Regions from separate parts of the Streptosporangium sp. NPDC002544 genome, predicted to be linked through region 2. Evidence: riboswitches for the same ligand, from Rfam matches in the RefSeq annotation. Region 2 holds a riboswitch; each other region holds the start of a gene.
The links. Region 2 has a riboswitch for cyclic di-AMP ahead of ABT061_RS33620 (C40 family peptidase). Riboswitches for the same ligand answer to the same signal wherever they lie in the genome.
Positions count from the first base shown of each region.

Region 1: another riboswitch for cyclic di-AMP. It lies ahead of ABT061_RS09960 (C40 family peptidase); the one in region 2 lies ahead of ABT061_RS33620 (C40 family peptidase).
Region 3: another riboswitch for cyclic di-AMP. It lies ahead of ABT061_RS45655 (CHAP domain-containing protein); the one in region 2 lies ahead of ABT061_RS33620 (C40 family peptidase).
Region 4: another riboswitch for cyclic di-AMP. It lies ahead of ABT061_RS44320 (coiled-coil domain-containing protein); the one in region 2 lies ahead of ABT061_RS33620 (C40 family peptidase).

Region 1 covers NZ_JBEOWJ010000005.1:289,013-296,116, forward strand. The annotation lists gene ABT061_RS09950 (hypothetical protein) at 1-529, opposite strand, end outside; gene serA (phosphoglycerate dehydrogenase) at 762-2,351, shown strand; gene ABT061_RS09960 (C40 family peptidase) at 2,983-3,579, opposite strand; cyclic di-AMP (ydaO/yuaA leader) riboswitch at 3,567-3,797, opposite strand; gene ABT061_RS09965 (3-isopropylmalate dehydrogenase) at 3,939-4,985, shown strand; gene ABT061_RS09970 (branched-chain amino acid aminotransferase) at 5,157-6,251, shown strand; gene ABT061_RS09975 (Uma2 family endonuclease) at 6,484-7,059, opposite strand.
Region 2 covers NZ_JBEOWJ010000027.1:97,964-105,067, forward strand. The annotation lists gene lysX (bifunctional lysylphosphatidylglycerol synthetase/lysine--tRNA ligase LysX) at 1-51, shown strand, start outside; gene ABT061_RS33615 (helix-turn-helix domain-containing protein) at 975-1,175, shown strand; gene ABT061_RS33620 (C40 family peptidase) at 1,510-2,472, opposite strand; cyclic di-AMP (ydaO/yuaA leader) riboswitch at 2,565-2,712, opposite strand; gene ABT061_RS33625 (amino-acid N-acetyltransferase) at 3,048-3,701, shown strand; gene ABT061_RS33630 (RDD family protein) at 3,930-5,015, shown strand; gene ABT061_RS33635 (histone-like nucleoid-structuring protein Lsr2) at 6,303-6,635, shown strand; gene ABT061_RS33640 (ATP-dependent Clp protease ATP-binding subunit) at 6,915-7,104, shown strand, end outside.
Region 3 covers NZ_JBEOWJ010000055.1:6,359-13,462, reverse strand. The annotation lists partial or broken gene ABT061_RS48510 (HAD-IC family P-type ATPase) at 1-358, opposite strand, end outside; gene ABT061_RS45665 (four-helix bundle copper-binding protein) at 273-467, shown strand; gene ABT061_RS45660 (coiled-coil domain-containing protein) at 519-1,472, opposite strand; cyclic di-AMP (ydaO/yuaA leader) riboswitch at 1,755-1,903, shown strand; gene ABT061_RS45655 (CHAP domain-containing protein) at 1,916-2,437, shown strand; gene ABT061_RS45650 (hypothetical protein) at 3,152-3,598, shown strand; gene ABT061_RS45645 (DUF305 domain-containing protein) at 3,684-4,310, shown strand; gene ABT061_RS45640 (alpha/beta fold hydrolase) at 4,750-5,598, shown strand; gene ABT061_RS45635 (hypothetical protein) at 5,949-6,446, opposite strand; gene ABT061_RS45630 (M56 family metallopeptidase) at 6,493-7,104, opposite strand, start outside.
Region 4 covers NZ_JBEOWJ010000050.1:27,538-34,641, reverse strand. The annotation lists gene ABT061_RS44340 (beta-xylosidase/alpha-l-arabinosidase) at 1-430, shown strand, start outside; gene ABT061_RS44335 (LacI family DNA-binding transcriptional regulator) at 414-1,463, shown strand; gene ABT061_RS44330 (hypothetical protein) at 1,573-2,028, shown strand; gene ABT061_RS44325 (hypothetical protein) at 2,082-2,276, opposite strand; gene ABT061_RS44320 (coiled-coil domain-containing protein) at 2,387-3,361, opposite strand; cyclic di-AMP (ydaO/yuaA leader) riboswitch at 3,365-3,501, opposite strand; gene galT (galactose-1-phosphate uridylyltransferase) at 3,574-4,653, opposite strand; gene ABT061_RS44310 (DeoR/GlpR family DNA-binding transcription regulator) at 4,650-5,450, opposite strand; gene ABT061_RS44305 (HD domain-containing protein) at 5,537-6,133, opposite strand; gene ABT061_RS48500 (50S ribosomal protein bL37) at 6,388-6,465, shown strand; gene ABT061_RS44300 (TIGR03086 family metal-binding protein) at 6,506-7,093, opposite strand.

The DNA.
Region 1 (7,104 bases), on a different contig from region 2:
CGGGATCCACCATCTGCATCGGCCCCGACAGATGGGGCCGGGGCGCGGGGATCCACGGCTGGGCGGGTGCGGCGGGCACCGGCGTCCGCTGCGGGCGCACCGGCGCGGGACGCGAGACCGTGGCCATCGCCCCGGTCGCGTACGCCGTCGGCGTCGCGCTCGACAGCACGGGCGCGGGGCCGCTGCGCTTCGAGAGCAGGTACCGCTGGAGATCCTCGATCGGCACGGCCGCGGCTGCGGGTCCCGCCGCGTCGATCACTATCTCCCGCACGCCGGTGACCCGCTGGATGTCGAGGACCGTGTCGGCGTCGCACGCCGACAGTGAGTGGCCGCCACGGTGCCGCGCGTAGGTGTCCGCCGAGGTGTACCCGAGCAGGACACGCTCACCGGCCTGCGTCGTGCCGAGCACGACGGAGCGGTCAGGTCGCACGGCGACCAGGAGTCCCCATTCGGCAAGCGCCGCCAGCAGCCGGTGCGGCTCGCCGTGCTGCGCGAGGACGTTGCCGAGAGCGGGGTTCCCGATGCTCATATGAGGAACGATAGGTAGTGACCCACGGCTTATCAGGGTAATCGCGAAGTTTTCTTAGGATCAAGACCAACTTGAATTTTTGGCGCATGGGATGCGTCAGGGGCGGGTACCGGCGTGCTGGATCATGGAGGCGGTCGCGTCTCGCATCTCGGGACACTCGTGAATACGTTCACAAGCGCCGATAGACTACGTGAGGTCCGTGCACCCTCACCGCCTAGTAAGGATCCAGCCTGTGAACAAGCCCGTCGTACTGGTCGCCGAGGAACTTTCCGAGGCCGGTCTCGCGGTCCTGGGCGCGGACTTCGAAGTCCGCCACACCGACGGCGCCGACCGTGCCCAGTTCCTGCCCGCGCTCGCCGACGTGGACGCGCTCATCGTGCGCAGCGCCACGCAGGTCGACGCCGAGGCGATCGCCCACGCGCCCAAGCTCCGCGTCGTCGCCCGCGCCGGTGTCGGTCTGGACAACGTCGACGTGGAGGCCGCCACCAAGGCAGGCGTCATGGTGGTCAACGCGCCGACCTCCAACATCACCAGCGCCGCCGAGCACACCGTCGCGCTGATCCTCGCCTCCGCCCGCAACGTCGCCCAGGCGCACTCCGCGCTCAAGGGCGGCGAGTGGAAGCGCTCGAAGTACACCGGCGTGGAGCTCGACGAGAAGGTCGTCGCCATCCTCGGTCTCGGCAAGATCGGCCAGCTGGTCGCGCAGCGCCTCCAGCCGTTCGGTGTCGAGCTGATCGCCTACGACCCCTACCTGCAGCCGGCCCGCGCCGCGCAGATGGGCGTCCGCCTGGTCACGCTGGAGGAGGCCCTGCGCGAGGCCGACTTCATCACGGTGCACCTGCCCAAGTCCAAGGAGACCATCGGCCTCATCGGTGACAGGGAGCTGCACGCGGTCAAGCCGAACGTCCGCCTCGTCAACGTCGCCCGCGGCGGCATCATCGACGAGAACGCCCTCTACTCCGCGATCAAGGAGGGCCGCGTCGCCGGGGCCGGCATCGACGTGTTCCCGAAGGAGCCGGTCACCGACAGCCCGCTCTTCGAGCTCGACCAGGTGGTCGTCACCCCGCACCTGGGCGCCTCCACCCACGAGGCCCAGGAGAAGGCCGGCACCCAGGTGGCGCGTAGCGTGAAGCTCGCCCTGGCCGGGGAGTTCGTGCCCGACGCGGTCAACGTCCAGGGCGGTGCCGTCGCCGAGGACGTCAAGCCGGGCCTGCCGCTGGCCGAGAAGCTCGGCCGGGTGTTCACGGCTCTCGCGGGCGAGGTCGCCACCAAGCTCGACGTCGAGGTGCGCGGCGAGATCGCCGCCCACGACGTCCGCGTGCTGGAGCTGGCCGCGCTCAAGGGTGTCTTCACGGACGTGGTCGAGGACTCCGTCACCTACGTCAACGCCCCGCTGCTGGCCAAGGACCGCGGCGTCTCGGTCGAGCTGGTCACCAGCGCCGAGAGCCCCGACTGGCGCAACGTCGTGACGGTCCGCGGCGTCCTCGCCGACGGCCGTGCGGTCTCGGTCTCCGGCACCCTGTCGGGTCCGCGGCAGATCACGAAGATCGTCGAGGTCAACGGCTACCAGATGGAGATCGAGCCGACCGACCACCTGTCGTTCTTCACCTACACCGACCGCCCCGGCGTCGTCGGCGTGGTCGGCCGCATCCTCGGCGACCACTCGATCAACATCGCCTCGATGCAGGTGGCCCGGGACGTCAAGGGCGGCAAGGCCCTCATCGCGCTCACCGTCGACACCGCCATCCCGGCCGACGTGATCGACCAGATCGGCGCGGAGATCGGCGCCGACAGCGGCCGCTCGGTCGACCTGGCCGACTAGGGCCTGCCCCGCGGATCTTGCCGTGGCGAGGATCGGTCAGGCGGTGTCTCGCAGGGCGGAGGAGGGAGCCGTAGCGTGCTGCGGTGACCGACGACAACGCGGCGAGGCGCCGCCTGGGCGACCGCGGTAGGCAAAAGATCCAAGGGACAGGGCCTGGGCCCGATAGGCAAAGGATCCACCGAGGTGGCCGCCGCCCCGCATCGCGGGGCGGCGGCCACCTTTCGTCTCAGTATGTGAGAAGTGTGTACGCCGGGCGAGACGGTGTTCCGGCCGCCAGGTAGCCTGGGATGAAATGCGCCAGGTCCCAGCCTGCCGCGACGGGGCCTGACAGGGGTGGGCCGGCAACTCTCTGGCACCACGCCCCAGATCACCGGTCCGTGACCCGGACCCGTGACATCAGGCCTGGTCGGAGCCCTGATCGGAGTCTCGACCATTGCCCCTGCTCGCATGCGACCGAGACGAGATTCGCCATGTACGACATGTATCCCTGGAACCACGCCGAAGAGGTCAAGGACGAGGCCGCCGAGGCGCTCCAGACCGCCCTGGACCGCCGGGACAACGGTGGTTCCCCCATCCGCTGAACCTGTTCCCAGCGCCGGCGGGGTTCCCGCGGCTGATCAGCCGGCGTGTCTCATCCGCCGGTCGCGATCTCGATCTGCTCGGTCGACTTGACCCCCTGCGGATCGGGGCGCACCGCGCCGACGAAGGAGGACCGGCGCCAGGCGCTGAGCTTCTCCTCCTTGACCACGTCGCCGCTCCGCGGGGCGTGGACCATGTAACCGGGTCTGGTGATCATGCCGACATGGCCGAGGCCGCTGAAGAAGGCCAGGTCACCGGCCCTGAGGTCCTTCCAGGCGATCTTCTTGGAGAAGGCGGCGTACTGGTCGTTGGTGACGCGGGGCAGCTTGATCCCGGCGGCGCCGTAGGCGCGGAGCATCAGGCCTGAGCAGTCGAAGCCGCCGTTGCCGGTGCCACCCCAGACGTAGGGCGTGCCGCGCTTGGACATGGCCCACTTCACGGCCTTCTGCCAGGCGGGCCTGGGGGTCGCGCTTTTCACTGCCGCCTTCAGCCTGACGGTGCCGAGTGCGGGAGCTTCGGGGGAGGGGAGAGGGGCGGCGGCCAGGGCCGCCGTCGGCGCCATGGCCGAGGCCGCGAACACCGCGGCACCTGAGACGAGAATGGACAGGACGCGGGAGTACATCTTGCCGGACAGGATGATTCCTTCCATAAGGCCGGCCGGGTGAGCTGTCGGGCTCGGGCGTGGAGGCCGCCCTACGGCGCGAGAGTGCGCCGATTCGCCCCAAGGAATCCCGTGATGGCGGCCGGGAGCGCGCTCCGGGGGAGGAGCGGGTTCCCGGGGGCCCGGTGGATCCCGGAAAAAGTGGTTCCCCGGCTCCGTACGGGCCGGTAAGGGGGTGGTCCGTACGGATTAGGCATCGATGTGAATGGGGAGGACGATAACGAAACCTCGCGAAACGGTCAATAGGGAGCAAAAAAGGACAAAACGATCACATGGGTGGACGTGCGGACACGTCCGAAGAGTGAGACCGGTGTTCGATCACCGAGACGGACAGGTAAGGTGCCTGCATGGATTCGCGTAACATTCGCCTGGCGGTCATCCCCGGGGACGGGATCGGAGTCGAGGTCGTCACCGAGGGTCTGAAGGTCCTCGAAGCGGTCGGCACCAAGGTGGAGACCACCACGTACGACCTCGGGGCCAAGCGCTACCACGAGACCGGCGAGACCCTGCCCGACCCGCTGCTCGACGAGCTACGCGGATACGACGCGATCCTGCTCGGCGCGGTCGGCGACCCCAGCGTGCCCCCGGGCATCCTGGAGCGCGACCTGCTGCTCAAGCTCCGCTTTCAGCTCGACCACTATGTGAACCTCCGCCCGGTCAAGCTCTTCCCCGGCGTCGAGACGCCGCTGGGCAAGGCCCGCCCCGAGGACATCGACATGATCGTCATCCGGGAGGGCACCGAGGGCCCCTACGCCGGTGCCGGAGGCGCCATGCGCCGCGGCACGCCGCACGAGATCGCCACCCAGGAGTCGCTGAACACCGCCTACGGTGTCGAGCGCGTGGTGCGCTACGCCTTCGAGAAGGCGGTGGCCCGCCCCCGCAAGAAGCTGACGCTGGTCCACAAGACCAACGTGCTCACCTACGCCGGTGACCTCTGGGCCCGCACGTTCGACCGGGTCAGCGTGGAGTACCCCGAGGTCCAGACCGACTACTGCCACGTCGACGCGGCCTCGATGTTCTTCGTCAGCCAGCCGGAGCGCTTCGACGTGATCGTCACCGACAACCTCTTCGGTGACATCCTCACCGACATCGGCGCGGCGATCGCCGGTGGCATCGGCCTGGCGGCCAGCGGCAACGTCAACCCCGACCGCACCGCGCCGAGCATGTTCGAGCCGGTCCACGGCAGCGCCCCCGACATCGCGGGCCAGGGCAAGGCCGACCCGACCGCCACCATCCTGTCGGTCGCCATGCTCCTGGACCACCTGGGACTGGCCGACGAGGCGGCCCGGGTCGAGCAGGCCGTCGCCGACGACCTGCTCGAGCGGCTGGCCGGCTGGGCCGGCCGGACCACCCAGGAGATCGGTGACGACATCACCGCGCGAGTAGCCGGCTGAGGAAGCCGCCCCCTCGACCCCGATGCGCCTGGCGGCTCCTACGAGCCGCCGGGCGCTTTTTGTTTCCCACGCACTGCCGGTTTTCGGCATGGATGCAGTAGTTTCCCGTTACCCGGTCCAACGCAGAATGGACCCGAGGGTAAGCCAGACATCAAGATAAGGATCCGCGTCATGACCACCGCTCAGAAGCTCAGCTTCGACGTGCAGCTCTCCGACCACGCTCGCACCGCGGCCGAGCGCGAGCAGGTAATGGCGGCTCCGGGGTTCGGCCAGGTCTTCACCGATCACATGATCTCGATCGACTACACCGAGGGCGAGGGCTGGCACGACGCCCGGCTCATGCCGTACGGCCCGCTCAGCCTCGACCCCGCGACCGCGGTCTTCCACTACGCGCAGGAGCTCTTCGAGGGCATGAAGGCGTACCGCCAGCAGAACGGCGCGATCGTGACGTTCCGCCCCGAGGCCAACGCCGCCCGCTTCAACACCTCCGCGTTGCGGATGGCCATGCCCGAGCTGCCCGAGGAGACGTTCGTCGAGTCGCTGGAACTGCTCGTCCAGACCGACCGCGAGTGGGTGCCGACCACGCCCGGACACAGCCTCTACCTGCGCCCTTTCATGATCGCCACGCAGCCTGCGCTCGGGGTCAACTACCCCTCCAGGACCTACAAGTACATGGTGATCGCCTCTCCGGCGGCGGCCTACTTCGGTGGTGGGCGGGCGGTCAGCGTCTGGCTCTCCACCGAGTACACCCGCGCGGCCCCCGGCGGTACCGGCTTCGCCAAGTGCGGCGGCAACTACGCGGCGGCCTTCGTGGCCCAGCGCCAGGCTGTCGAGCAGGGCTGTGACCAGGTGGTCTGGCTGGACGCGAGCGAGCACCGCTACGTCGAGGAGATGGGCGGGATGAACCTGTTCTTCGTCTACGGCGACCGCCTGCTGACCCCGGCGCTCACCGGCACGCTGCTGCCGGGCATCACCCGCGACTCGATCCTCGCTCTGGCCTCGGACCTCGGCCTGCGGGCGGAGGAGGGGCGGCTGTCGATCGAGGAGTGGCAGCGGGGTTGCGAGTCGGGCGAGCTCACCGAGGTCTTCGCCTGCGGCACCGCCGCGGTGGTCACCCCGGTCGGCTCGGTCAAGGGCGCCGACCGCGCCTGGACGATCGGCGACGGCACCCAGGGGCCGGTCACCGAGCGGATCCGCGAGGAACTCGTGGGCATCCAGTACGGTTCCCGCCCGGACCCGCACAACTGGGTCCACAAGATCTGCTAGTCCCGCGTTCCGCGTGCGGCCCCGATTGACCCGGGGCGGTTACCTGCGGTGTCGGCTCTTACGCGGCATCTGACCCGGGATGATGCCCCACATGTGCGAAGTGGGGCAGCACGGCGACAGGTGCCGCCAAAGGGCGCGAGGAGACCTGGCCAACACGTCTACGGTCGGTCACCTCGGTGGCAGCCGGAGGAGGCCGGGTCTCCGCCTGGCCGGGCCTCCTCCGTGAGCGGGTCTATCCTTCGATCAGCTTGCCGGTGTCGACCGTGAGGTTCCACGGCGCGGGCAGCTCAAGAGGCTTGCCGATCGACTCGGTGATCTCGTCGGCGTAACCCTCCGGGCCCGGTCGGCTGAGCAGCCTGAAACGGTTCGCGAAGGTGTCGATCACCAGGTAGAGCGGAACTCCCGCGAGCGCGCAGGCCCGCGGCTTGACCACATGGTCATCGTGAACGCTGCTCGGGGAGACGACCTCTGCGACCAGCAGCGTGGCGTTCGCGTACACATGGCTGGGATCCCAGAGGCGAGGGTTCGGGGGAACGACGATGAGGTCGGGTTCGAAGCGGTCCGCCTGCACCTGAAGGAGTAGCCTGGCTTCCGGGTAGACGCGCCATCCTTTCTCCATGGAGAACGGTATGAGCTGGGCCATGAGCTGGTACACGACGTCGGCGTGAGCGATCGTGGGCATCTCCCTCACCACGATCCGGCCGTTGATGATTTCGATTCGATGCTTCTCGAATCGCTCGACGAGCTCCAGGTAGAGTCGCTCGAGCTCGCCCTGATCGGTGATCTGGTAGGCGATCGATCTTTCCATGAGTAGTCCCACAGGGTCATCCTTCCCTCCGCGCGGGTGGGCACA
Region 2 (7,104 bases):
AAGAACATCCGCGAGACCATCCTGTTCCCGCTGGTCAAGCCGACCGGCTGAGTCTGCGGGCAGCGCCGCCGGACCGCGTGGGACCTCGTCCCACGCGGTCCGGCGGCGCGATCGTCTCCGCCGGGCGGTGTCCGCCGGGATCGAAGCCCGACCGGCCGTCCCGGGGCGGCGTCCCGGGGCGGCCGGTCGGGCTCGGCGCGAACCTTCGAATCCCGGTCGGGCGGTACCGGGTATCGCCCTCACCACCTCGCGAGCACCTCTTCACCGTCCCGCACGGCTCCGTGCCGGCGCGCGTGGGCGCGAGCACGGCACGCGGACGATGCCTGGGCGGACGGGGCGAATCCCCATGGGCCGCAAACCACGGGGTCCGTGCTCACGCTCCCCGTGCAATTTCGGACGGCTTTCTGCATAGAGCAGAAACTCCCTTTTAAGCATGTCCAATATCGCCTGACGCCCGCCGTCGGCATCCGATACTTCGCTAATGCCGCAAAGGTGCTCTTGGGGGCTTCCCATTTCAGAGTTTTCCGCGAGGTGCCGTCAAGGCGCCAGACGGCGTGGCCGTCGAAGAGTGCCAGGAAGAGATCGATTTTCCCGGGGAAAAACGGGAAGCCCGCTTCCGCCGAGGATGCGGCCCCGCGGGTGCGCGCCGCCGCGGCGGTTCCGGCGAAACCTTGTTCTGCCAGGACTTCTGTTGTCGCAGCCAGGGGGGCACCTGCGGGCTCGTGCGGGGGCACGGTCGTGACTTAACCCCAAAGGCACTGACATATCATGAGTACTTCACGTAGCACCTAGTATGTCAATAGTGGGCGCGCGCTATGAAGAGTAGAACTTGACGACCTTTGAACAAGGCGTTTACCGTTCCTGGCGGACGGTATTCATTTCCGGCGTCTCGCGCCCGGTTTCCAGAGTGGGGGGAGTGACTCTTGATGGCATATCCAGAAGTGGATTCTCGCCATGGCGACAGCCCCCTGGGCATGAGTGATATCGGTCTCAGCGACGACGACCTCGTGCTGCTGGCTGAACTCGCCAAGGGCGTCACCGTCGACAGGGTGGGCCGCCGCCTCGATATCAGCGGCCGGACCGTCAGGCGCAGGCTCAGAGGCATCTGTGACCGCATCGGTGTCGCCACGGCGATCGAGGCCGTGGCCTGGGCGGCCCGCCGCCGCCTGATCTAGGCCCTGCCCTTGGCTGTTCTGCCCACCGCGGTCAGGGGGCGCCCCGCCGCGTTGCCGTCGGTCACCGCGGCACGCTGAGGCTTCCTCCTCCGCCCTGCAAGGCGCCACCTGACCGATCCTCGCCACGGCAGGACCCACCTGGCAGGGCTCACAGGCCCTGTCTCGCGGATACTCTGCCCACCGCGGTCAGCCGGCGCCTCACCGCACCTGCGGGCACCGTCCGAGGGGCGCAAGTCTGCGGGGTGCCCGTCTGACCGGCCCTCGGCACGGCAGGATTCGCCGCCCGGCCAAGGGCCGGGCGGCTCGCGATCCGTGACCGGCCCGGCTCAGCCGCTCAGTCGGCGATCCGCACCCCGCCGGCGAAGGGCCGGTTGTCGATCGTGGCGATGTGGATGACGTCACCCGTCCGGGGCGCGTGGACCATCAGGCCCGCGCCGATGTAGATCCCGACGTGGTGCAGGTCGCTGTAGAAGAAGACCAGGTCGCCCGGGCGCAGGTCGTTTTTGGAGATGTGGGTGCCCGCGGTCCACTGGTTGCCGGTGTAGTGCGGCAGGCTGATGCCGACCTTCTGGTAGGCCCACATGACCAGCCCGGAGCAGTCGAAGGAGTTGGGGCCCTCGGCGCCCCAGACGTACGGCTTGAGTTGCTGGGTGAGCGCCCAGCGGGCCGCCTCCGCCGCCTTGCCGCTGCCCACGATGGGCACGTCGACCTTCACCCGGGCACCCCTGTTGCTGACGGCCCTGGTGCGTACCTCGCTGAACAGGTCGCTCTCGACCCGCGCGACCAGTCGCTCGATCTTGCTGCGCTTGCCCTCGATCTCCTCCAGGAGCACCTTGACCTCTGAGGTCCTCGCCTTGGCGCCGGCCTGAGCCCGCTCGGCGGCCTCGATCGCCCGGCCGACCTGGGCGACCTCCTCGCTCTGCTGCTGCTGGAGGGCGTAGTTGGTGGTGGCCTGGTCGAGGAAGGTGTCGGGGTCGGTCGCCTGGGTGAAGGCGAGTCCGGAGTTCAGGCCGCCGGACATGTAGTTGCTCTGCGCGAGGAGGGAGGCCTTGGCACGCCGGGTCGCGAGCTCCGACTCGCTCGTCGCGAGGGTCTTCTTGGCGCTTTCCGCGGCTCGCTGGGCCTGCTTGAGCCTGACCCGCTCGCCGTTGTACTGCTCGGCGAGCGTGCCGATCTCCTCGTGCAGCTTCTCGGCCTGCTTGGCCAGTTGCTGGAGGCTGGGCTCGGGATCCGCCGTGGCCGAGCCCAGGGGGGTGCCGAGGGTCATGATGGCGAACGCCAGGCCGATGACCGCCATGCGGCGACTCCGCCTCCGCGGCGCGCGTGCTCGACAGCGGGCGTCGCCGCCCGCGTGCTCTCCTGCGCGGTCGCGCATGCGCTTCACCAACGGGCTCCTCTCCTCGGCCGCCTACCGGGTTAGCTGACGGGTTCGGGCCGGAGGCAGCCCTACCGGGTGCGCCGGTGGCACTCGGATTCACCCCGAAGGACGTGGTGGGTCCCCGGTTCTCCTGGTCGGGAGATTCGGCGGGTCAGGCTTTTACGTCTCTGACATCGAGCACGGAGATTAGTGCACTCGTGGTTCCTGCTCAACCAGAACTGCGAACTCAGTAGAGGTTTCGCAACTGAAATGTCACGGAAAGATCACATGCCAATATGATCAACATGGCCATTACGCTGCCTTTGCCTTCCTCGCGGCGGGTGCGGCGCGGGTCTTCCCAGGTCCGGGACCGTGCCAAAGATGAGCTGCGACACATTGGAGACGTCGTGCGCCCAGCGTGGTAATCCAACTACCAAGGGTCATGTGATGCCCCCGGGGCGAGAGTTAAGGATGAGCCGTAATTGAAGGCCGGAGAGGACGTACGCTGATCGGTCATGGAGCAGCTTGCGGAGCATTCTCCCGTGCCGTTCGCGAATCCCGGGAAAGAGGGGGAGCGGCGAACCGGATCCGAGGGAGAGGAGCGGGGGTCACCCGTTCCCGGCGCCACCCCGGCGGTCACGGTCCGCCGTGCCCGCACCCCGGACGTCCGTGCCATCAGGCGGCTCGTCGACACCTACGGTGGAGTCGGCCCGCGCCTGCTGGAGAAGGCCACCGTCACCCTGTACGAGGACATCCAGGAGTTCTGGGTCGCGACTGACGCGGAGGGGATAATCCTCGGCTGCGGGGCGCTTCATGTTCTCTGGGAGGATCTTGCCGAAATTCGGACCGTTGCCGTCGATCCGACCCGCAGGGGAATGGGAATCGGCCATCGGATCGTCTCGGTGCTCATCCGCACGGCCGCCGAGCTGGGCCTGCGCAGGGTCTTCTGCCTGACCTTCGAGGTCGGCTTCTTCACCCGGCACGGGTTTCAGGAGATCCAGGGCACACCGGTCGCCCCGGAGGTCTACGCCGAACTTCTCGCCTCCTACGACGAGGGCGTCGCGGAGTTCCTCGATCTGGAGCACGTCAAGCCCAATACCTTGGGAAACACCCGGATGCTGCTGCACCTGACACACGAGCCCGACTCTGATGACTTTAGAGATGACTGACGGGAAAGGTGACTGTTGATTCCTATGTCGATACCTTGTGCAGCAGCAAGCATGTGCGTCTGACATTTGCCACATGCGCAGTCTAAGTGAGGTGACGCGGTGAGCAACGGACAGCCGCCGTATCCACAGGATGATCCCGAGCGCAGTCGTACACCTTCGGGACAGCCGGATTACGGGCAGTACAACCCGGGGCGTTCCCCTGGCGAACCCGACCCCGATGTGACGATCATGGGATATCGGTCGGAGGGATCGCAGCCGAACACCGGCCCCGGGCAGACCCAGCCCGGCTACGGTCAGCAGGGCTACGGCCAGCAGCAGGGGTATGGGCAGCAGTCGTACGGCCAGCAGGGGTATGGGCAGCAGCAGTCGTACGGTCAGCAGGGCGGGACGGACGCGTACGGCCAGCAGCAGGGCTATGGCCAGCAGGGCGGGACCGGCGCGTACGGTCAGCAGCCCGGCTACGGGCAGCAGGCGTCCCACGAGCAGCCCGGCTACGGCCAGCAGCCCGGTTACGGGCAGCAGCAGCCGTCCCAGCCGGGTTACGGGCAGCAGCAGTACGGTCAGCAGCAGCCCGACTACGGCCAGCAGCCGGGTTACGGCCAGCAGCCCGGTTACGGTCAGCAGCCGTCCCAGCCGGGTTACGGGCAGCAGCAGTACGGTCAGCAGCAGCCCGACTATGGACAGCAGCAGTACGGGCAGCAGCCCGACTACGGCCAGCAGCCGGGTTACGGCCAGCAGCCCGGCTATGGGCAGCAGCAGTACGGGCAGCAGGGGTACGGCCAGCCTTACGGCGGTCCCCCCGGCGCTCCCGGCCCGCTCGCCGAGTGGTGGCAGCGCCTGGTGGCGCGGATCATCGACGCGATCATTCTGGCGATCCCGGGGGTGATCATCAGTGCGGTGCTGACCGGCCTCCTGGTGACGGCTCCCAGTTTCAACCTCGCGACGGGCGCCAGCACCGACGGGAGCGGCGTCTTCCTCGCGAGCCTTCTCATCTCCCTGGTCAGCGCGGCGATCTACTTCGCCTACGAGTTCTTCATGATCAGTAGGGGTGGGCAGACCGTCGGCAAGATGGTCATGGGCATCAAGATCGTGCCCGTCGGCAGCACCCTGCCGCCGGGCGGGCTCAGTTCCGACGTCGCGCTCAAGCGCGGCGGTGTGTTCTTCGGCCCGCAGTTCCTGAGCTGGATCCCCCTCCTCGGCTGGATCGTCAACATCTTCAGCCTCGTGAACGTGCTGTGGCTGCTGTGGGACAAGCCCCTGCAGCAGGCGCTGCACGACAAGGTGGCCGGGACGGTCGTCGTCAAGATCAAGTAGTTCCGGGTAAATCGGGGCCGGCGGTTGAACCGCCGGCCCCGATTTCGCGCCCGGACCAGAAAAACGGGGACCGTTAGGGGTGGGTAACCGTCTCGGCCGCGGAAGCCACGGAAGCGTAAAAATCATTTGCCGCGCCATGGGCGACGCGGGGGGACTTATGATCGAACCCCGGCGTGCTCCGGCGGAATATTCGTGTTTGAGGCCGGACAAGGGGCTCAGGAGAGCCCGCAAGCCGCTATGAGACGCCAATGCCGGATCTGCCCCCGTCGAGGGTTCGCACACCAGTCACCGAATGGTGGGACCGGCCCGCCTCCCGCATCCCAGGTGACGGCCCGCGGGTTTCTCTCCTTCACCTTCCGTCGCGCGTTCAGGGGTCTTCTCGCGGAGCTGGATCATGGGTGTGTGGTGTTGCCCGGGTTGTCCCGTGAGCCCATCGTCTTTGGTGGTTATACGGTCTACGACTATGTACTCCACGCCAGAGTGGGTCGTACTCTTGGCAAGAAAGCGTTGAAGATCCGTCTTGTTCCGCAGGCTTGCGTCGCATCGGCTGCCGCCCGGGTGATGAAGCGAGCCGCTCTCCATCCAGGTGTTCTGCCGACGGTGGACATTCTCGCGATGAACCGCCCGCGGTGATCTCCGGTTCCGTGACAAGGCGTTGTTCGTCCTGGTGGGAAGGCTCTCCCACCAGGGGCTTCGCCCCTCCGAGGCCGGTGGCGCAGCGGCCGGAGAGCGGGCGGGCATTGGTATTTCCGAAGGCGACGATGATCACCTGATCATCCTGTCGGTTTTTCCCTGCGGCTTTACGACTGCAACCGGTAAGGCGGCTGGAGAGAAGCATTAGGCTGGAGAGTGACGGGCCTGGTCGCCCCTGCTGACGCACGTCGCCGTCCGGTGGCGCTATGGTCATCTGTGGGCGGTTCCAGACTGATCGGGCGGACACCCGCGTGGCTCGGGAGTCGTCGCCAAATTTTCATGGTCTCCAGAAAGCCACCTAGCGGTACGGAGCGAGGACGAATGTACGACGTATTGTCCGCGTTGATACCTCCGGCGGTCGTCGGCGGAGCCTTCATCTTCGGAGTCGTCAAGCTACTTCGGAGTGAAGCCGCCGGTCGCCGGCCAAAACAGTCCGACCCGGCCGAGTCGCAGAACAGCTGATCCACCGGAGCGCCGACTGAGAGTGTCTCGGTCGGCTGTGAGAATCGCCGGGCTCCTGGAATTGCCGCTCTTCGATCGCGGGTATATGTTTAGCTTGCGAATGAAACAATACTCCGCGAAAGGATTGTGTAGATGGCCAAGCAGATCCAGGAGATTCTCATCGACGACCTCGATGGGGGCGAGGCCAATGAGACTGTCGCCTTCGCGATTGACGGCACCAGCTATGAGATTGACCTGAGTGACGTTAACGCGAAGAAGCTCCGCGACTCCCTGTCGCCTTTCGTGCAGAGCGCCCGTCGTTCCGGCGCGCTGGCACCCCGCCGCCGCCGCGCGGGTGGCGCGCGGGCACTCACGCGAGAGAAGAGCGCCGACATCCGGGCATGGGCGAAGTCCCACGGCCTTAATGTCAGCGAGCGCGGTCGAATCGCCTCCAAGATCGTCGAGCAGTACGAAGCGGCTCACTAGATCGGCTCAGTGGATCGAGTGAATCATGCGGTTATGGCGGTCACGGTGGGGTCCGGTGGCGGCCATGACCGCATGATGTGTTTGTCTGGTGGACAAACGTCGTTCGCTTGCGGCGTAGCGGGAACATCCCACCCCCCGTAAGTAGTTGGATGGAGGGTGAACGCCCTGCTCTCGGGGAACGTCTTCTGCATAGAGCGGTCGCCGGGTCGGGGCTACCATGCGGGATGACAGGGCCCGGATATCCCGGACCTGCCTGACCGCTCTGTGAGGAGCGACGAGATGTTCGAGAGGTTCACCGACCGCGCACGGCGGGTTGTCGTCCTGGCCCAAGAAGAGGCCCGGATGCTCAACCACAACTACATCGGTACGGAGCACATTCTTCTTGGCTTGATCCATGAAGGTGAAGGCGTTGCCGCCAAGGCTCTGGAGAGCCTCGGCATCAGTCTTGAAGGTGTGCGTCAGCAGGTCG
Region 3 (7,104 bases), on a different contig from region 2:
CGAGCTTGACGATCTGCGCCAGGGCGGTGTCCGCGCCCACCCTGGTGGCGCGCACCCGTAGCGTGCCGTTGCGGTTGATGGTCGCGCCGATGACCGTGGAGCCCTGCTGCTTGTGCACCGGCAGGCTCTCGCCGGTGACCATGGACTCGTCCACCTCGCTCTCACCGTCCTCGACCACCCCGTCGACCGGGATCTTCGCCCCGGGACGGACCAGCAGCAGGTCTCCTTCGAGAACCTCGGCGGTGGGCACCTCGACCGGTTCGCCGTCGCGGATGACCACCGCTCTGGGAGGGGCCAGGTCGAGCAGGGCGCGGACGGCGTCGTTGGCGCCGCCGCGGGCGTGCATCTCGAAGTCGTGTGCCGAGGAGTGTGAAAAGCACACCAAGCACAGCCACTGCGCCATCTGTGCTCAGGCATGCCGTGCGTGTGAGCAGGCCTGCCGCGAGCTGCTCGCCACGCTGGGCTGAGCGAACACACCGGAAACGCGTCATCGAGGACGCGCCTCATACCATCTCACTTCAGTAGACCGATATGTGGGGGTGGTCGTAGTGGTTGGCCGTGATGCCACCGCGATCGGACATCATCGCCCAGGCTCCGCTACGGACATGCCAGATCCGCTGGCGGAAGATGATGTACATGATGCCCAGGCGCCGGGCGTTCTTGATCGCCCACGTGGCGATCTCGTCGCCCCGCCTGGTCTCGGCCGCCGACGGCAGGGCTCCTCCACGGCTGAGCATGAAGTCGCAGGCGCGGCCCAGCGGGTGCTCACCGCCACCCTGGACGCCACCGTCGACCCGGTAGCACCCGATCCCGAACTGCGGGCCGAACCGTTGTGCGATCAGCTGCCGGACCAACCGCATCCGAGGCGTGATGTTGTCGGGCCCCGACGGCAACTGGGGAACCCACGTCCCGTCGGCGCTTCTGGCCCCCGGGGTCGGATAGAGCAGGTCGATTCGGTCCTTGATCCTGTCGATCAGCTTCTCGGCCCGGTCCTTTTGGACGTCGAGCTCCTTGAGCGACTCGCGTAGTTCCGTGGCACGTTTCTCCGCCGACGTCTGCGCTCGGCGGTGAGCGTCGCGAGCCTTCATGAACTTCTGCAGCTTGGCGTCCTGCTCGCTCATGAGCTGCTGGGTGAGCGCCAGGCCATTCAGCATGGCGGTGGGATCGACGTCGCTCACCAGTGCGGAGGCCGCCCCGATCCCGCCGGTGCGGTACTGCTCGGCGGCCAGAAGACGGATCTCTCCCGCGGCCCGCTCGAAGTCCTGCTGCGCCCGCCGCAGGTTGCCGCGGGCCACCTTCTCCACCTTCTCCACCTTCTGCAGCTCGACCCGTCCCGTGTAGTACTCGGAGATCATGGTCTCTGACCGCTTCTGCAGCTCCGCCAGCTCCTTACGGAGTTCCTTGGCGGTGGGCTTGGGCTCGGTATGGCCTGCCGAGGCCACGCCCACACACATGACCACAGCGACGAACATCGAGACCAGAGCTCGAAATATGCTAGGACGCCGAATCCCACGGGACGCAGCCGTCACGCTTCTCCTCTCCCCGAAGTAGGGGGCCGCCTGTCGTGTGACGCCCCGTACTGAACTCCCTCCGATGGAGGCTAGTAGGTGATCCTGCACCAGCAGGACCATCGCGCCAAATCCGGCATGCAGTGCCCTGTACGAGGGCTTTCTTCGGCAGGTTCCCCTCCTTTCGGGCATTTCTTCTACTATGCTCAATCGTTACCGGCCGGTGATCTGTCTTCGAGGAAGGTGACCGGCCGGACGCCGAATCCTCACGGCCTCAGGCTGCGGGAACCGGGAACCCAAGTTCCAGTGGGGTGAATCCGCGACGCGCACCGCGGTAGGGCGGCTCCTGGCCCGACCCCGTCAGCTAACCCGGTAGGCGGTCGAGGAGAGGGGCGAACCGCCAACCGATGGATCCAATCGCTGAAGATCTGCTCGACGTGGTACGACCGGAACTCGGCTACCGGGAGAAGGACGACCAGTACACCAAGTTCGGCGCGTGGTACGCGGCCAACATCGATCCGGCCCCCCAGTTCAAGACCGCCCCCTGGTGCGACATGTTCATCGCCTGGGCAGCCAACCGGGCGGGAGTCGAGAACTTCGTCGGCGAGTACGCGTACACCCCGGCCCACGCGGTCTGGTTCAAGAGGCAGGGGGCCTGGTCCGACAGGCCCGAACCGGGCGCCCTGGTGTTCTACGACTGGTCGGGTTCAAAGGACACAGACGGGATCGACCACGTCGGCCTCGTGGAGAAGGTCGAGGGCGGCAAGATCCACACGATCGAGGCCAACGTCGACAAGGTGTGGTTGAAGCGGAAGGTCCGCGACGAGAGCAAGGTCGTCGGGTACGGGCTTCCACGGAAGGTCAAATCGAGCACCGTCCCGGTGAGCAGGTTTCCAGCCGCGATGCCGACCCCGGACAAGGTGTTGTAGAACCCGTAGTAGATGCCGATCATGCGTTCCCCGCCGAGCGCGGCGATGGTCGCCATTTCGAACGGGTAGATCATCATGGTGGCCAGGCTGAGGAGGCAGGTCGTGATGAGCGCCGACGCCAATGCCACGGCATACGCGAGCCAGGAGGCAGCATTCAGATGCTGGGGAGCCAGTGAGGTGCTGAGCGCCGGCGGTACGAACGATGCGCCCATCAGCCACAGCCCCCGGGTCATCGCCTGCCCCGATGTCCATCGCGCCTTGGCCCACGCGGCGATGCGAACCTGTCCGATGGCCGAGCAGTGCGAAGAGGGCGAGGATCCACCGCCGTCCGGGCTCGGGCCCGGACGGCGGCGTCGGCGGTCAGCGGGGTGGGACCTGGCCGCCACTAATTACTATAGTTAGTAGTAGATGTTTGTGCAGTGATTCATCAGCCTTCGATCTGACGGCCGGGCGGCTGTTCTACCCTGCGAGCCTTGACCATGCGATTCCTTCGCAGTGTCCCTATCGTTCACTTCCTGGTCACGATGTCCAGACCACTGCGTCATGCCGGCCGCTTATGCCCAGGTCGGGCAGGATCGCGAGCTCACGTCGTGTGTCTCGTGGCTGTTCGCTCCCACGGGGAGCTTCCTGCCCCATGTTCGCGCCGACTGTTCTACGATTATAGGTCGTAGGAAGATTGGAAAGGTCGGACCGCAAGCGCGAGGGGGGCGGACGATGGACGGCTCAGCCCGCCGGTCCACGTTGCTGGTGCTGTGCCGCTTTCTTCTGATCGCTCTGATTCTGGGCGTCGCCGGGATGCACACCCTGGGGCACCTGGACCACCGGCGGGGGCATGACGGCACGCCTGCCGCCTTCGGACACGCCTTTACCGCTGATCATGGAGTGCCGAAAGCACGCACCGTGCTCCGTCCCACCCTGATGCCCCAGGCCGGGCAACTGGTCTCAGAGCGTGATGACACTCCTCCGGCCCTTGATCCGAGCTCCGTCTGCCTGGCCGTACTCACCTCGTTTCTCCTTCTCCTCATCGGTATGGCGCCCCTGTGGACGCGGCAGATCTCGCAGGCCCGATCGGCCGACGCCTCTCCGACGCTGCTCGTCGCCCGCCCGCCCCCGCGGAGGACGGCCCTACGCCTGGCGCGTCTCTCGGTTCTGCGCGTATAGGCCGATCGCCTCCGCGGACGGCATCAAAGATCCGCCCGCAGACGATCGGCACGCAGATACGACTGACCGGAAAGAGATAGTAGAGATGTTCACCAACCGATCCGCCTTTCGCAGGCTCGCACTGACCGCCACGGCGGGAGTCGGCGCTCTCGCGCTGCTCACCGCCTGCGGAGGCGGTGACGACGCGATGACCGGCCACACCGGCATGACCAGCAGTGCCCCCGCTCCCGCCACTACCGCAAGCCAGGAGCCGGAAGCCTCCTTCAACGAAGTCGACGTCACCTTCGCGCAGATGATGATCCCGCATCACGAGCAGGCCGTGGAGATGGCCAAACTGGCCGAGACCCGGGCCTCCGACCCGGAGGTGAAGGAACTGGCGGCGAAGATCAAGGCCGCGCAGGGGCCGGAGATCGCCACCATGACCGACTGGTTGTCCACCTGGAAGGCTCCCGCCCCGGAGGGCCACGGCGGGCATGTCATGCCCGGCATGATGACCGAGGAGGACATGGTCAAGCTCCAAAAGGCAAAGGGCGCCCAGTTCGACCGGATGTTCGCCGAGCTGATGATCGCCCATCACAAGGGGGCGATCATAATGGCCAAGACCGAGCAGAGCGACGGGGCCGATCCCAAGGCCAAAGAGCTCGCCAGGACCATCGAGACCGCCCAGCAGGCTGAGATCAAGCAGATGCAGGAGCTTCTCGACCGACTGTAGGCCATGAGTCGGTCGGCGGTGTCCAGATATGATCTACATCTGGACACCGCAGGCTTTCAGCATCGTGGTTCATTCGCCGCGTTTGCCAGAAGTAGTGCTCAAAGGGATTCCTTTGCCTGTCCCGCCGCGCTGTGGACAGGCACGGTCGAGCCGGAACCAGCCGGCCGGCTTTCACCTCTGCCTGACTTCTGTCGAGGAAATCAACTATGTCAAGTAGTGGTAGGGATCCCTTTATAGTGAACAATCGAGCTTAATGCGCTTTTGATCTACTATCATCTATAGTAACGAAGCTTAGTTGCGGCTAGTCGCTTCGGTCCGTGCTAAGCGGGTGGGAGTCGAGCCCTCGCCTGCGGACGACGTGCGTGGGGTCACCGGGCATATGTCGGCAACCGTGGGGGTGCCTGTGGAAACGGTGGGCATGCACGGCTCTCACCCAGACGTGTTCGACGAGGACGGGCTTGAAGTGAATGAGGCATGGGTCAATGGTGTACGTATCGCCTACGACTTGATTGGTGAAGGCGAGCCGGTGGTGTTGCTCGGAGGGACGGGCATGCCCATCTTCTGGTGGGACGCGGGGAATGTGCGATCCGCACTGGTCAGCGCCGGGTATCAGGTCCTGGCGTTCGCGGCTCGCGGCGTGGCTCCATCGGAGGCGCCGGCTCCGCCGTACAACGTCGACGACCTCGCCGCCGACGCAGGAGCGCTGTGTGAACACCTGGGACTCCGGGATTGCAGGTTCGTCGGGGTGTCTCTCGGCGGCTTCACAGTCGAAGTACTGGCCAGAGCGCGCCCCGACCTCGTGCGGGCCGGCGTCTTCATCGGGAGTGCGGGACCGACGACGGAATTCACGCGCATGCTCACCCGAGCGCAACGGGATCTGTTCGCCGCCGTCGGCACGTTGCCGGACAGCTCCCTCCTGGTGGAGACATTGCGCACAGCCGTTCCCTCGCATGTGCTGCAGGACGACGCCCCCCAGGTCACCGAATGGATCGAGTTGCTTGCACTTCCGACCTGGAGGCACAGGGACGGCCTGCACGGCCAACTCGCCGCAGTCTGGGATTGGTTCGATGAAGATCAGCGGATGGCTCTGCTGGCCAGGATCGCTGCGCCCTGCCTAGTGATCGCCTTCGAGCATGATCTCTACTTTCCGCCTCGCGGGGGACGACAAGCCACGGATGTCCTGCCAAACGGAGAATTCCTTGAGATCTTCCAGGCCGGTCATGCTGGGATCATCACTCATGCCGACATGTGCACAAAGGCCATGCTCGACTTCTTCGGACGCTTTTGATCTAGCGATCTGGTCGAAGGCCCTTGTAAAACCACCCCCTCCCGGTAGCTACGCGCGACTCACAGAAGCGCCGTGATCGGATGGGCGCCGATGGTTTCCTCGCTCTCGACCGGCTGAATGTGGGCGCACCGTCATCCGGCAGATAAAGCGCAAGTTCATCCGCTACACCGGTTGGGATCCCAAACGCCCCCACCCCGTCCAGCAGGCAAAGCCCCCAAAGCCACTGTGAAGATCGTATCTGCCTGCGCTCCCGGGGCCGACCCTTAAGTCAACGGCATTGCAAGAACCGGCGCCTGGGCGTGGATTACCCCCAGGCGCCCGCAGAAGTGGACCTCACGCTGTCGTGAGTGTCAGACGCTGTTCCGGAGCGACGAGGCCGGGCCGGAGGATCGAAGATCGGGCCGGCAGGAGCGCAGCGCCCGCATCCGGCGACGGAGAGCCTCGGCGAGCAGAATCACGGATCCAACGGCCAGGATGGGTTGCACGGGAGCGAAATAGGTGAACGCGCCGCTCACTCCGAGAGCCATCACGACAAGTTTGTTGCAGATAGGACAGCCGACTGCGAATGCCGACAGCAGTCCACCGATGAGGGTCCTCTTCTGCTGACTCGGTGGCGGCTGAACCGGGGCGACGTAGGTAGCGGTGATCAAGCCCGTGAGAATGGCCGTCAGTCCCCATACTGGATAGTTCCACCACAGCACCGGCGTCATCCTGGTGAAGAGCGACGTCTCGACGATTCCTGTGGGAACACCGACGGCCAAAGCGGTGACAACCGCCGCGATGAGTCCGACGAGCCATTGCCGAAAAGTCCACATGTGCAGCTCGATGTCCTTCCTGCCGATCAGCATCAAATTACTACTGTTCGTAGTAGTTTCGCCAGCCGTCGATGTCTGCTCAGGTGAGTGCGGGGCAGGTGGCCAGGAAGACGATCAGGGAGGGCAGGACGAGCACAACCGCAGGACCAGCCAGCAGCCCGCCGACGCCGAGAGCGCCGAGTATTTTCTCGCGCCTGCACAGCGCCGGTGACGCGGGTGACAGCAGCCGCCTGATACGGATCAGGGCGGTCTCGCCGCCCGCTCCCATGGCTGCGATCGGTGTCGACGCCCCGGCCACGGCGATCAGGGCCGCTGCGATGACGGTCCGCGGATGCTCGCGAGCGGCCACATCGTCGGCCAGTAACTCCACATGGCGGGGAACCTCCCTGCTGGCGCGAACAAAGAGAGGTATCCAGGGGAAGGCGCGAACCAGTGCTTGGGCGCAGGCCAGCAGCAGATGATGGCGACCGGCGAGGTGTGCCCGTTCGTGGGCGAGTACCGCTGCCACGTGCTGGCGTCCCAGCGTCGCCAGGGTGCCACTGGTGATCACGATCAGACCGCCACGACCGGGTACGCAGTAGGCGGCGGGTTCGTCGTGCCTGACGACAAGCGCACCCAGCTCGCGATCCTGGCGGCCGACGAGCCGGACGGCACTCCTATGCTGCGCACGGCCGCGCCGGCCGAGAAACAG
Region 4 (7,104 bases), on a different contig from region 2:
CGAGGTGCCCACCGACGGCGAGTTCACCGTGTCGGTGCGGGTACGCAACACCGGGGGCCGGGCGGGCGAGGAGGTCGTCCAGCTCTTCCTGTACGATGTGGTCGCCCAGGTCACCCGACCGGTGCGGCAGCTCACCGGGTTCGCCCGGGTCCGGCTGGAGCCCGGCGCGAGCGCCCTGGCGACCTTCACCGTGCCCGCCGACCGGACCGCGTTCACCGGGCGCGATCTGCGGCGTATCGTCGAACCGGGGGACCTTGAGGTGCTTGTGGGCACGTCGGCGTCCGACCTGCCCTGCCGGGGCCACATACGATTGACCGGCCCGCTGCGTCACGTCGGCCTGGGCCGCCGACTGGTCACCCGCGTGGATGTGGAACCGACACCGGGCTCTTCCGCCACACAGCAGGGAGGAACAGATGCCGGCCAGTCCTAAACGGGCCACGCTGGCCACGGTCGCAGCCTCGGCGGGCGTGTCGGTCGCGACCGTGTCGAAGGTGCTCAACGGCCGAGGTGACGTCTCCCCGGTGACCCGCTCCCTCGTGGAGTCGTTGCTGGAGCAGCACGACTACGTCGCGCCGCCGCAGCGCCGCCGGGGCGACGCGGCCGTGCCGGACACGATCGAAGTGGAGCTGGACGCCGATCTCAACGCGTACTCGACCGAGATCGTCCAGGGCGCTGTGCAGGCCGGGGCCGAGGTCGACGCGGCGATCGTGGTGAGCATCCGGACGAACGCCGACCGCGCCGGAGCCTGGGCACGCGGCCTGGTCACGGCCGGACGGCGGGCCCTGATCGCCATCACCAGCGAGTTGACCGCCGGGCAGCTCGCCGCCCTGTCCCGCGTGCGGTTGCCACTGGTCGTGATCGACCCGCTGAACCTGCCGCAGACCAGGGGGGTCACCAGCGTCGGCTCGACGAACTTCGCCGGGGGCCTGGCCGCGACGCAGCACCTGCTCACGCTCGGACATCGGCGCATCGCCTACCTCGGCGGCCCGGCCACCGCCGCCTGCAACCAGGCCCGGCTACACGGCTACCGCGCCGCCATGGAGGCCGCAGGCGCTTCGGTTCCTCCGGGTTACGTACGGGCGGGGCACTTCCGCTACCAGGAGGGTGTGACGGGCGGCGCGGCCCTGTTCGACCTGCCTGAGGTCCCCACCGCCATCTTCGCCGGCTGCGACGACATCGCGCTCGGCGTGCTGGAGGCGGCCAGGGCGCGAGGGTTGCGCGTGCCCGAGGACCTCAGCATCGTCGGCTTCGACGACACCCAGGTCGCCTGCATGGCCTCGCCCCCGCTGACCACCGTACGCCAGCCGCTGCGAGAGATGGGCGGCGTCGCCGTACGCACGGCCCTGCGCCTGGCGGCAGGCGAACGAGTCGACTCCCACCACGTCGAACTCGCCACCGAACTGGTGGTACGCGGTTCCACCGCCCCTGTTGTCCCACCCGAGGGCTCCACCGGCCGCGACTGACCCGCTTACGGCCGCCCACCGGGGGTAGCGCGTGCCCGTCTCGCCGACACGGCCGTGCGGAGGTTGTGAGTTCCGGGCCGTGTCGGACCCGATCGCTACTCTCCCGCACATGGCAGTCCCCGAGATCATCCCCATCAGCTACGAACCCGACTACCACACCGACACCATCGGCCATTGGGAGGGCGGGCAGTTCCTCGGCTCCGTCGTCGCCGCCTTCCCCGAGGGCTACACGCACACCGACGACTGGCAGGCGCACAAACGCTGGCACGCCGTCCTGCACACCTTCGACGCCGCCGGCCACCACCTCGACTCCCGCATCGAGCGCACCGGGACCGACGACAACCACCGGGCCGCCGTCGACGCAGCGCAGGAGCGGCTGAAGCAGTGGCTCGATGCCCTCCCCGGCCTCCGCTTCGGCGACATCGCCATCCGGCCCTTTCGCCGCGACGTCGACGGCGTGCTCTTCGGCCTCGTCATCGAGACCTTCGAAGGCACCGAACACGCCGAGCTCTACCCGAACAACCTCGGCTTCTACGAACCCTGGGACGGCTTGTACGACACCTGACCACCAGATCCGTAGGGAAGGGCAGATACCTCGCCAGTGGCATCTCGCCCTGCTCAGGTGGTGGTTGCGGGTCGGTGGTGTGTGATCGTGTAAGCCATCTCCGCCCTCGGACTCCAACCCGCGTCGAAGGAGTGGTAGCGGCTCTCCCACTCCGGGCTCAGGATGGCCTCCAGCACCGCCATGGACCGGCACAGGTCGCGGAGCATCGGGACACCGGGCAGCAGACGGGCCACATCATGAGCAGTCATACGCCCATCCAATCGAACGCCAGTGACTGAATCGTGCCGGGTCTCGGGGACCTCGCTGTGTCCTGAGAGGGGATTACAGCGAGATCACCGCAGTTCAGGAACCTGGCGGCTCAGTACATCGAGATGTGCGGGTGGTCGTAGTGGTTGGCGGTGATGCCGCCGCGGTTGGACATGGTTCTCCAGCCGGAGCCGTGGTTGATGCGCTGGCGCCAGATCACGTACTTCACTCCGAGCTTGGCCTTGTTCTTGATGGCCCAGGCGGCGATCTCGTCGCCGAGCCGGAGGTTGGCGGCTGAGGGCATCGTGCCGCCGGTGCTCATCATGAAGTCGCAGGCGCGGCCGAGGGGGTGCTCGCCGCCGTCGTTCGCGGACCGGTAGCAACCGACGGCGTACGGGAGGTCGAAGCGTCTCTTGACGGCCTCACGCATGATCCGGGTCCGGTCGGTGATGTTGTCGGCGCCGGTGGGGAGTTGCGGGGCCCAGCTGCCGTCGGCGCGGCGCCCGGAGCCGACGGGGGCGAGCTGGTCGAGCCTGTTCTTGATGTCCTTGATCAGATCTTCGACCTCGTCACGCTGGGTCTGCATCTCCTTGGCCTCCTCCCTGATTTCGTCGGTGAGCCTGGCGGCCGTCTCGGTCGCCCTCTTCCTACGTTCGAAGCTCTCGGCGAAGCCCTGCAGATGGGCGCTCTGCTGGGCGGTGAGCTGCTCCATCACCGCGGCTCCACCCATGTCGTCGGCGAACAGCAGCGCGGGCAGGCCTCCGATGCTGCTCTGGTAGCGGAGCTGGACTATGGAGTCGACCTGCTTCTCCGCCCTGGCGTAGAGGTCGGAGGCCCTGGCCAGGTTCTGCTTGGCGACGGCCTCGGCCTTCTGTGCCTTTTTGAGGGACTCGCGCTTGGCCGCGTATGCCTCGATCAGCCCGTCGACCTTCTTGCCGAGCTTGGCCAGCTCGGCGCGGAGCTTGGCCTCGGTCGGCTTGGGCTCCGCGCTTCCCGCGGTGGGGGCACCGAGGGTGAACGTGGCGACCAGGCTCAGACAAAGGGCCAGAGCCGCATGCCGACGGAACGTGGGGGACGGGGCCGCCACGAACTCTCCTCTCCTTCCGCCTACCGGGTTAGCTGACGGGTTCGGGCTGGAGAACGCCCTTCCACCGAAGTGGTTTCACCCCAGGTGCGGTGGTTCCCCGGCTCCCGGGCGATGCGCCTGGGATTAGGCATATCGGCTGTTGCAGCCGATGTGGGAAGGATAGTAGTGGTAAACACAGGGTCACGCGACTTCAAGACGAGACCAATTGGTGATTAGTTCGTGACAACAGAGCGCAGAAGGTGTGCTGTCTCCTCGGGCAGCACGTCGTTCACGAAGGCACCCATGGCCGACTCGGAGCCGGCGAGATATTTCAGCTTGTTCGGCGCGCGGCGGATGCTGAACAGCTCCATGTGCGTGTACGACAGGTCACGACCGGTGTTGACCGGCGCCTGGTGCCAGGCCGCGATGTAGGGCATCGGCACGCCGAACAACGCGTCGAGGCGGCGGAGCACGTCGGTGTAGAGCGGTCCGAACGCCGCGCGCTCCGCGGGCTCCAGCCCGACCAGGTCGGGGACCTGCCGGTGGGGGTAGAGGTGAACCTCCACCGGCCAGCGCGCCGCGGCCGGGACGAAGGCCGTCCAGTGCTCGTTCGAGGCCACCACCCGGACCCCGGCCTCCCGCTCCGCGGCGAGCACGTCGGCGAACAGGTTGCCGCCGGTCCGCTCCCGGTGGCGCCCGGCCGCCCCGAGGGTCAGCTTGGTGCGCGGGGTCACGTAGGGGTAGGCGTAGATCTGGCCGTGCGGGTGGGCCAGGGTGATGCCGATCTCGGCTCCCCGGTTCTCGAAACAGAACACCTGCTCCACGCCCGGCATCGCCGACAACTCCGCCGTACGGTCGATCCAGGCCTCCATGACCAGCTCCACCTGCTCGGGGGGGAGCATCGCGAACGAGGAGTCGTGCTCGGAGGTGAAACAGACCACCTCACAGCGGCCGATCCCGGGACGGACCTCGCTCAACCCGCCGACCTGCTGATAGTCGCCCAGATAGGTGGAGAACGAGGGGAACCTGTTCTCGAAGACCACCACGTCGTAGGCCGCGGAGGGGATCTCGGTGAGGTTGCCGGAGGTGGAAGGGCAGAGCGGGCACTCGCTGGCCGGAGGCAGGAAGGTGCGGCCCTGGCGGTGTCCGGCCACCGCGATCCACTCCTCGGTCAGCGGGTCGTAACGCAACTCGGAGGCGGTGGGGCGGGGCGGCAGGTCGCGTCCGTCGACCGCTCCGCGGTCGGCGTCGTCGCGGCGGTCGAAGTAGAACAGCTCCCGGCCGTCGGCCAGGTGGGTGATCGTACGCTTCATCGGCCGACGCTCTCGCTCTCCTGCTGTGGCTCTGTGATGATCAGCTCTCCCACCGAGGCGGCGAGCTCCTCGCGGGCCTCCTCGGCCAGGCCGGAGTCGGTGACCACGATGTGGGCCTGGGCCAGCTCGGCGATCGTGCTGATGCCGACCGTGCCCCACTTGGTGTGGTCGGCGAGCACCACCAGGCGGTGTGCGGAGGCGACCAGCTCGCGGTTGGTCTCGGCCTCCAGCAGGTTGGGTGTGGTGAACCCGGCTCGGGCGCTCATCCCGTGCACGCCGAGGAAGAGGGTGTCGACGTGGAGTCCCCGGATCGCCGTGACCGCGACCGGGCCGACCAGCGCGTCGGAGGGGGTGCGGACCCCGCCGGTGAGCACGACCGTGCGATCGGCCCTGGGGGAGCGGTGGAAGACGTCGGCGATCCGGATCGAGTTGGTGATCACGGTCAGCTCGGGCACGTCGGTCACGTGGTGGGCGAGCGTCCAGGTCGTGGTTCCCGCGGAGAGTGCGATGGCGGTGGCGGGCCGGACGAGCCGGGCGGCCTGCTGGGCGATCGTCTCCTTCTCCGCCTGCTGGCGCGCCGACTTGGCGGCGAAGCCCGGCTCCTCGGTCGAGCCGGACCCGGTGGCGGTGGCGCCACCGTGGACCTTCTCCACCAGCCCGCGCTCGGAGAGCACCTCAAGGTCGCGCCGGATCGTCATGTCGGACACGCCGAGCTCCCGGACGAGATCGGCGACCCTGACCCCGCCCCTGCTCCGCACCCTCTCCAGGATCGCCTGCTGCCGCTGCTGGGCGAGCATTGACTCACTCCCTTTAATTCACCAGATTCCACCAAAATACCACGGCAGGTATCGGGAAATACTGTTGAATTATGGTGGTCATCTGCTCACAGCCGCTCAAGCTCCGCCATGATGTTCGCCCGCGCCGCCTCCTCCAGATCGGCGATGTGGAAGATCGCCGCAAGATCGAGCAGCGAGCGCAGCACCGCGGCCCTGCCGGATCTGAAAGCGTCGTCGGGCACGAAGGCGTACTCCTCGCGCACGGCGGTCGCGTAGGCGGCGTAGACCTCCGGCGACGCGCCCAGGATCGCCAGGTCCGCGTCGGACAGCACGGCCCCGTCCGCGTCGCCCGGTGCGGGGGCGTGTGTGACGGTCAGCCTGACCAGCCGGGCGACCGTGGCCACCGCCTCGGGGGAGAGCCCCATCTCCGGCAGCGCGCGCTCGGCCAGGATGGCGCTCCGCTCCTCGTTGTCGCCGCGCCGCGGGTCGTAGACGGCGTCGTGGAACCAGGCCGCCAGCCGTACCAGGTCCGGGTGCTCGGCATGAGAGGCCAGGGTGTCGATGTGGGCGAGCACGGCCTCCAGGTGGGTGGTGGTGTGATACCTGCGGTGCGGCTCGTCGTACCGGGTGATCAGTTCACGGCCGAGGGGTTCGGCCTCGGGGCCGGACAGGGACAGCCAGCGGGCCATCAGCTTCTCGCGCATGAGGGCGAGCCTAGAACCTGGCCGGAGGGGAGGACCCTCAGGTGCGGGAGGCGCTGATCGTCAAGGTTGGGGCAACGCACCCACCGGAGCGGGGCGGATCGCGGTTCGGGCCTTGTGCGCCGGGCGTCGCAGGAGGAACGTGAAGGTCTGAACCGGTGACATCGAGTCCCGTACGGGTCCGGAATCACGGGTCCGGAATCACGGAGGCCGGCACTCGCGGGACCTGGAAGGACCTCAGGGAAGGGGTGGTCGGCATGGCCAGAAGATCGCGTAAGGGCAAGGCCCGCAAGAAGCACAAGGCCAACCACGGCAAGCGGCCGACCGCTCGCTAGCCGTACTGATCACAGAGCCCGAGTCCACGGGGACTGGCGGTCACGCGCGGCGGCCCCAGGAGGCCAGCAGCCGGGTCTGCGCGTCGGTGTCGGAGGGCACCTTCCGGTGCTCTCCGGCCTGGTGCTCCCCGACGGCCGCGGTCTGCCGGTAGCCGGGTTCCGCGTCGGCGAACCAGGTGGCGCAGGCCGCGACCAACTCCGGGTCGAGCCGCTCGTCGGCGCCGATGGCGCGGGCCAGGTCCCAGGTGTGGATGAGGGCGTCGGCGAACAGTTCGGTGATGTACTCCCGGCCGGGCACGTCGCCGAAGGGCAGGTGGACGACGCGGTCGAGGACCCGGTGATCGATCGCCGCCTGGATGGCGGGCACGGCCGAGGTGTCGAACGCCTTGATGGGGTCGTCGCCGAGCAGGTCGCCCTCGAAGGCGTCGCCGATCTCCGCGTGGGTCCGCCCGGCCAGCAACTCGGGAGCCCACAGGCTCTCGCCGACCACGTGGTTGACGAGGGAGCGCACGTCCCAGTCGACGCACGGTGTCGGATTCTCCCACTGGTCGGGGCCGATCCGGTGGACGAGAGCGCCGAAGTCGTCCAGCGCGCGACGGTAAGCCTCGGGTACGTCGATGGTCATCATGCCCTCCCGAT